DNA from 2 places in the Pseudomonas sp. B414 genome. Region 1 is predicted to be linked to the other one. Evidence: predicted binding sites of a transcription regulator. Region 1 holds the regulator's gene; the other holds the start of a gene.
The links. Region 1 encodes LexA, which represses DNA repair genes until DNA is damaged. Its sites were predicted from a motif close to CTGTNTNNNNANACAG; they were not measured.

Region 1 (3,411 bases):
CAGTACGTGCAGACTGAAGTGGATGGCAAACCGACTGGCTGGCGTGCGTTCTATGACGGCAAGAGCTGGAAGGTGGAAGACAAGCGTAAAGAAAAAGACGCTTGATCCGAGCTGATCGCTGAATAAAAAAACCGCGCAAGGGCTGCATGCCTTGCGCGGTTTTTTTTGCTTGCCAGTCCCGGCGTGGTTGTCGCCGCTGGAACACTGTTGTGGGAGCGGGCTTGCCCGCGATGGCATCGACATGGTTTGGCTGAAACACTGCAGCGCCTGCATCGCGGGCAAGCCCGCTCCCACAAGTGGCGGTGGGGAGCGTGGGCCTTGCGCCAGTACGGCCTGATCCCTGAGACTGTACCACCTGCCTTTATCCATTCGTTGTGGAGCGCCCCCATGGCTCACGAACTCTATACCCGCACCAATCAGAAGATCTATTTCGCTGGCCTGGCCCTGGAGGCCATGCACAAGGCAAGCGAAGGTCGGGCCATGAACGCCCAGGCGCTGGTTCAGGCTGAGCGCGAATCGGCGGTGTTCCACTTGTATGGGGCGCTGCTTGGATTGTGTCATGAGATCGCGGGCTTCTATCGTCTGCCCCAGGCCAATGCGCCGCGGGTCGAGCTGCTGCTTACTCAGGCAGTACTGGACGAGAAGGCCATCCCCGAGCTGGCAGAGCTGGTTGAACTGGCGCATGCGCCGCAAACCTGGCTGGCACAGCTGGTTGCCACCCATGCAGCGCTGTATCAGCCGCTGCAGGCGCCGAAGAAGGTCAAGGCTGACGTGTTCCAGCCTTTGATCGTAGCGGTCAATCTGGAAGACGAGACGCCTCAGGAGCTGAGCCGCGAAACCATGGAAGAGTGGCGCCAGAACCTGAAAAGTCTGGCTATCCGGTTCCGTGATGGACTCAATGAGTGCTAGGGGTCAAAATCGAGACGGTACAGTCATTCATCAGTCTGTAATGCAAAGCGCTGCAGATCCTGGGAATTTTCCACGGGATGGCTGATATACTCCCGCGCTTTCGTGGAGAACAAATTTATATGCCAACGTCCTTTCTAGAAATTGTCGAGTTGCCAGACGGCCGCATCGAGTTGCGCCGTGCTGAGGACGAAGGGTCTTTGGTAACGCTGAACTTTTCTGAAGATGCCAAGGCCTTTCTTCAGGGTCAGCACGTAGAGGTGGCCAAGGCCATGCTTAGCGTCGGTGTGCAGATGGCGGGGCGGCTGGCCGAAGGCGAGCTCGAGAAAGATGACGGGCCGCGCATTCTTCATTAAGCGGCCTTGAATCCTGTGCCACAACCGGCCACTGCACTCTGCATTGGCGCTGTGGCAGCGCAAGTGATTTAGCCCAAGCGAATATTCAAGCTTTGCCCGTGGCCGGTGCGTGCTGCGCCGATCAGTTGTTGGCGCGCGGCGCTGGTCAGCGGGTTGATCCAGCTGACCACGGTGTGGCTACGGCCCAGGCGCAGCGCTTCGCAGGTGAGTTGCAAGGCGCTTTTATTGCCGTTGGGTTGCAGCAGCAAAATACGTTCGCGGTTCAGCCCGGCATCGCGCAGCCAGCTTTGAGTCAGGCTGGCGGGCGGGGCGATGAGGGTCAGCCAGCGGGCGTTTTGATGCTCGCTCAGTTCGCGCAGCATGGGCGCCAGCAGGTTCAGGCAGTTTCCGGCAGCACCACGCAGCGACAGCTCACTGAATACTTCAGGTTCGGCGCTCCAGGGTGAATCGAGCACGTCCTTGATCGCAGGGGGCATGGGTTGCGCCATGAACGCTTCGAACAGGGTCAGTTGTGCGGGCAGCGGGGTGTGTGGGAACTGCATGACGCCTCCTATTAGCGGCGAATAACGCCGACGCTCAGGCCTTCAATGACCAGTTCCTGCTCCTTGAGATTGACTTCAATGGGGGCAAAATCCGGGTTTTCAGCGATAAGCCAGACTTTGCTGCCTTCGCGCTTGAAGCGTTTTACGGTGACTTCGTCATCGATGCGGGCCACCACGATCTGGCCGTTGCGTGCTTCGCGGCAGGTATGAACCGCCAGCAGGTCGCCATCAAAGATGCCGACGTCCTTCATGCTCATGCCCTGGACCCGCAGCAGGTAATCGGCCCGCGGGTGGAAGAAGGTCGGATTGATGTTGCAGGACTCTTCGACATGTTCCTGTGCCAGGATCGGCGCGCCGGCAGCAACACGGCCAATGATGGGCAGGGTGGATTCGTCCGCCTTGGCTTCAAAGCCGGGGATACGAATGCCGCGCGAGGCCCCCGGGGTCATCTCGATGGCACCCTTGCGGGCAAGGGCCTTGAGGTGCTCTTCGGCAGCGTTGGGGGACTTGAAACCCAGTTCCTGTGCGATCTCGGCACGGGTGGGCGGGTATCCGTTGTCATCCAGGCATCGCTTGATGAAGGCCAGGATCTCAGCTTGGCGTGGCGTCAGTTTTAGCATGTTGATCGCTCTGTCTTTTTATACAGTGACTGGGATTATATACAGTGAAGGCGTATTGGCAATCACCCATTTCCAGCAGTCCGCTGGACGGTCGTCAATAAGTGGCTTGGCCCGTACCTTATCAGTTGGGGCAGGGCTGGCCGAGGCTGTGGTTAAATGCGAAACCGCCCGGTCGCAAAACGAATAGGTCATCTTGACTTTTTACAAGCTGAAACGTATGTTTCAAACAAGTGTTTAAATGCATGTCAGGCGGAGTAGTCATGGCCCAGTCGGAAACCGTTGAACGTATCCTTGATGCTGCCGAGCAGCTGTTCGCGGAAAAAGGGTTTGCTGAAACCTCGTTGCGGCTGATTACCAGCAAGGCCGGGGTCAACCTGGCGGCAGTCAATTACCATTTCGGTTCGAAGAAAGCGTTGATCCAGGCAGTTTTTTCGCGCTTTCTGGGGCCTTTTTGCGCCAACCTCGATCGTGAACTGGAGCGCCGTCAGGGCAAGCCGGAGAACCGTCCGACCCTTGAAGAGTTGCTGGAGATGCTGGTCGAGCAGGCGCTGGTGATTCAGCCGCGCAGTGGCAACGACCTGTCAATCTTCATGCGCTTGCTGGGGTTGGCGTTCAGTCAGAGCCAGGGCCATTTGCGCCGTTATCTCGAAGATATGTACGGCAAGGTGTTCCGTCGCTATATGTTGCTGGTCAACGAAGCTGCCCCGCAGATCCCGCCCATCGAGCTGTTCTGGCGCGTACATTTCATGTTGGGTGCGGCGGCTTTCAGCATGTCCGGGATCAAGGCATTGCGTGCCATTGCCGAGACCGATTTTGGGGTCAATACCTCGATCGAGCAGGTGATGCGTCTGATGGTGCCGTTTCTGGCGGCCGGCATGCGTGCCGAGAGCGGTGTTACCGACCCGTCGATGGCCAGTGCCCAGCTTCGCCCTCGCAGCAAAACCGCGCCGGTCACCGCCAAGGTTTGACCTGCTGCGGGTGGGCGCG
Region 2 (3,411 bases), on a different contig from region 1:
GCGCAGTTCGATCACAAAGCGGCCACCGGGCATGCCCAGGCGCTGAATCTCTTCTTCTACTGCACTGCTCAGGCGTGTCGCGGCCAGGCTGCGCAGGTTGCTGAGTTCGCGTGCACAGTCTTGATAGTGGCGAGCAAAGGAGGTCAGCTCATTGGCCAGGCGTTCGATGTTTTCGTCATTGGCATTGAGGGTTTCGAGTTCATCCAGCAGCTTTTGATGCAGCGCGGCCACTTCGGTGGGTTGAACCCGATGTTTGCGCGCCAGGGTATAGATGGTGTCGAGCCGTTCTTCGAGGTACTGCAAGCGGCCCGGGTCGGCGTCAAAGTGGTCGAGGAAACGATTGAGTTCGCCCACGGCTTCTTCGACCTGAATTTGTGCGCTGGCCAGCAGGTCAGTTGCTTCGCTCAACGAGCCGGAGTTGTTATTGATGCTCGACAGGCGATTGAGGCTGACTGTCAGCGCATTGAGGACGTTACCGGAGTCGCTTTCGCTGCACTGTTCAACGACTTGGCGGCAAATGGTCAGCAGGGTTTCGGCGTTGGTCAGGTTCTTATGCTCCTGCTCCAGCTCTTCCAGCTCATTTTCGCCCAGCGAGAGGGTTTCCAGTTCTTCGAGCTGGTAGCTCAGCAACTGATGACGCGCGCGTTGCTCGTCCCCGGAGTTGGACAGGTGCTCCAGCTCTTGTTTGGTCTGGCGCCAGCGTTGCGCCGCAAGCTGCACCTGACGGGCCAGGTCGGTGGCACCGGCAAACTCGTCGAGCAGGCGACGGTGGGTCTCGGGTTTGAGCAGCGACTGGTGTTCATGCTGGCTGTGGATATCAATCAGCAGCTCGCCCAGGGCTTTCAGGTCACCCTGGGGGCAGGGCGTGCCATTGATATAGCTGCGCGAGCGGCCTTCGGCAGTGATGACCCGGCGCAGGATGCACGGGCCGTCGCCTTCAAGGTCGCGCTCGGCAAGCCAGGCCCGGGCCTCGGGGATGTCCTGCAGGTCGAACGTGGCCAGGATATCGGCCTTGTCGGCCCCCGGGCGCACCACGCCACTGTCGGCGCGATCACCCAGGGTCAGGCCGAGGGCATCGAGCATGATCGATTTGCCGGCACCGGTCTCACCAGTGATTACACTCATCCCGCGATCCAGTTCCAGATCGAGGTGTTCAACGATGGCGTAGTTGTGTACGGACAGGTGCACCAGCATGGTAGCTGCTCCAAAACGTAATGTCTGGTTATTTATACAGTGTTTTGTTTCGTGCTGACAATGGCTGTGCTTAGTTCGATTTGCTTGTTTTTTTCGGTTCTTTAGCTCGTTTCTGATTTTTGGAGGGGAGGGCGAGGCTGCCCGAACATCTCTTTTCTGGTTTTTTCGCTCTTGAACCTGAGAATTGCGACCCCATATACCTTGGCACAAGCGCGAGTCGAGCTCGCGGACGAAGTTTGAAAGGAGAAATCTATGGCAGACGAACAGACTATGGATACGCAGAACCAGGAAGCCGAAGTAGCTGGCGAAGATCTGGCAACCCGCGTGCAGGTGCTTGAAGAGCAGCTGGCAGCCGCTAATGATCAGGCTCTGCGCGTAGCTGCCGATCTGCAGAATGTTCGCCGTCGCGCCGAGCTGGATGTTGAGAAGGCGCACAAGTTTGCGCTGGAAAAGTTCGCCGGCGACCTGTTGCCGGTGATCGACAGCCTGGAGCGCGGTCTTGAACTGTCCAGTGCTGACGACGAAAACATTCGCCCGATGCGTGAAGGGATCGAACTGACCCTGAAAATGTTCCAGGACACCCTGAAGCGTTATCAGCTGGAAGCGATCGATCCGCACGGCGAACCCTTCAATGCCGAGCATCATCAAGCGATGGCAATGCAGGAAAGCGCAGAGGTTGAGCCAAACAGTGTGCTCAAGGTGTTTCAAAAGGGCTATCAGCTCAATGGTCGCTTGCTGCGCCCGGCTATGGTCGTAGTCAGCAAGGCGCCAGCGCCGGTTTCGCCATCGATTGACGAACAGGCTTGAAATCGGCCGCAAGGCCCCCATTTAGAAGTCAAGCGTTAAGCAGTGCCGCAGTTGGTCATTACTGCTGCGGCATCAAAATCCAAGATTAGGGAGAGTGAACATGGGCAGAATTATCGGTATTGACCTCGGGACCACCAACTCGTGTGTGTCGGTTCTGGAAAACGGTAAAGCTAAAGTTATCGAAAACGCAGAAGGCGCGCGTACCACGCCGTCGATCGTTGCGTACGCCAATGATGGCGAAATTCTGGTTGGCCAGTCGGCCAAGCGTCAGGCCGTGACCAATCCGCATAACACCCTGTACGCGGTGAAGCGTCTGATCGGTCGTCGTTTTGACGAAGAAGTTGTACAGAAAGACATTCAGATGGTGCCGTACAAGATCGCCAAGGCTGACAATGGCGACGCTTGGGTTGAAGTGAACGGCCAGAAAATGGCTCCGCCACAGATCTCGGCTGAAATTCTGAAGAAAATGAAGAAAACCGCCGAAGACTACCTCGGCGAGCCAGTGACTGAAGCGGTTATCACCGTTCCGGCCTACTTCAACGACAGCCAGCGTCAGGCGACCAAAGACGCCGGCCGTATCGCAGGTCTGGACGTAAAACGCATCATCAACGAACCAACCGCAGCTGCTCTGGCTTACGGTATGGATAAAGCGAAAGGCGACCACACTGTCATCGTTTATGACCTGGGTGGCGGTACTTTCGACGTGTCGGTAATTGAAATTGCCGAAGTTGACGGCGAGCACCAGTTTGAAGTGCTGGCAACCAACGGTGACACGTTCCTGGGTGGTGAAGACTTTGATATCCGTCTGATCGACTACCTGGTTGACGAGTTCAAGAAAGAAAGCGGCATGAACCTTAAAGGTGACCCGCTGGCGATGCAGCGTCTGAAAGAAGCTGCGGAAAAAGCCAAGATCGAACTGTCTTCGAGCCAGTCGACTGACGTGAATCTGCCTTACATCACTGCAGATGCCACCGGTCCTAAGCACTTGAACGTGAAGATTTCCCGCGCCAAGCTGGAATCGCTGGTTGAAGATCTGGTTCAGCGCACCATCGAGCCTTGCCGCATTGCTCTGAAAGATGCCGGTATCGACGTTGGCGCGATCAACGACGTGATCCTGGTCGGTGGTCAGACTCGTATGCCGCTGGTACAGAAGCTGGTAACCGAGTTCTTCGGCAAGGAAGCACGTAAAGACGTGAACCCGGACGAAGCTGTTGCAATGGGTGCTGCTATCCAGGGCGCAGTATTGGCCGGTGATGTTAAAGACGTTCTGTTGCTGGACGTGAGCCCGCTGACTTTGGGTATCGAAACCATGGGCGGCGTAATGACTGCCCTGATCGAGAAAAACACCACGATTCCTACCAAGAAATCGCAAGTGTTCTCGACTGCTGACGATAACCAGGGCGCTGTGAC

Region 2: a site for LexA is predicted at 1,219-1,234, ahead of recN (DNA repair protein RecN). Genes of this name have one in related genera too.

What each region holds. Positions count from the first base shown of each region.
Region 1 covers NZ_JBUZTQ010000028.1:12,150-15,560, forward strand. The annotation lists gene topA (type I DNA topoisomerase) at 1-105, shown strand, start outside; gene ACZRMH_RS19830 (DUF6586 family protein) at 388-909, shown strand; gene ACZRMH_RS19835 (hypothetical protein) at 1,029-1,262, shown strand; gene sulA (SOS-induced cell division inhibitor SulA) at 1,331-1,804, opposite strand; gene lexA (transcriptional repressor LexA) at 1,816-2,424, opposite strand; gene ACZRMH_RS19850 (TetR/AcrR family transcriptional regulator) at 2,685-3,392, shown strand.
Region 2 covers NZ_JBUZTQ010000022.1:63,069-66,479, reverse strand. The annotation lists gene recN (DNA repair protein RecN) at 1-1,194, opposite strand, end outside; gene grpE (nucleotide exchange factor GrpE) at 1,447-2,001, shown strand; gene dnaK (molecular chaperone DnaK) at 2,102-3,411, shown strand, end outside.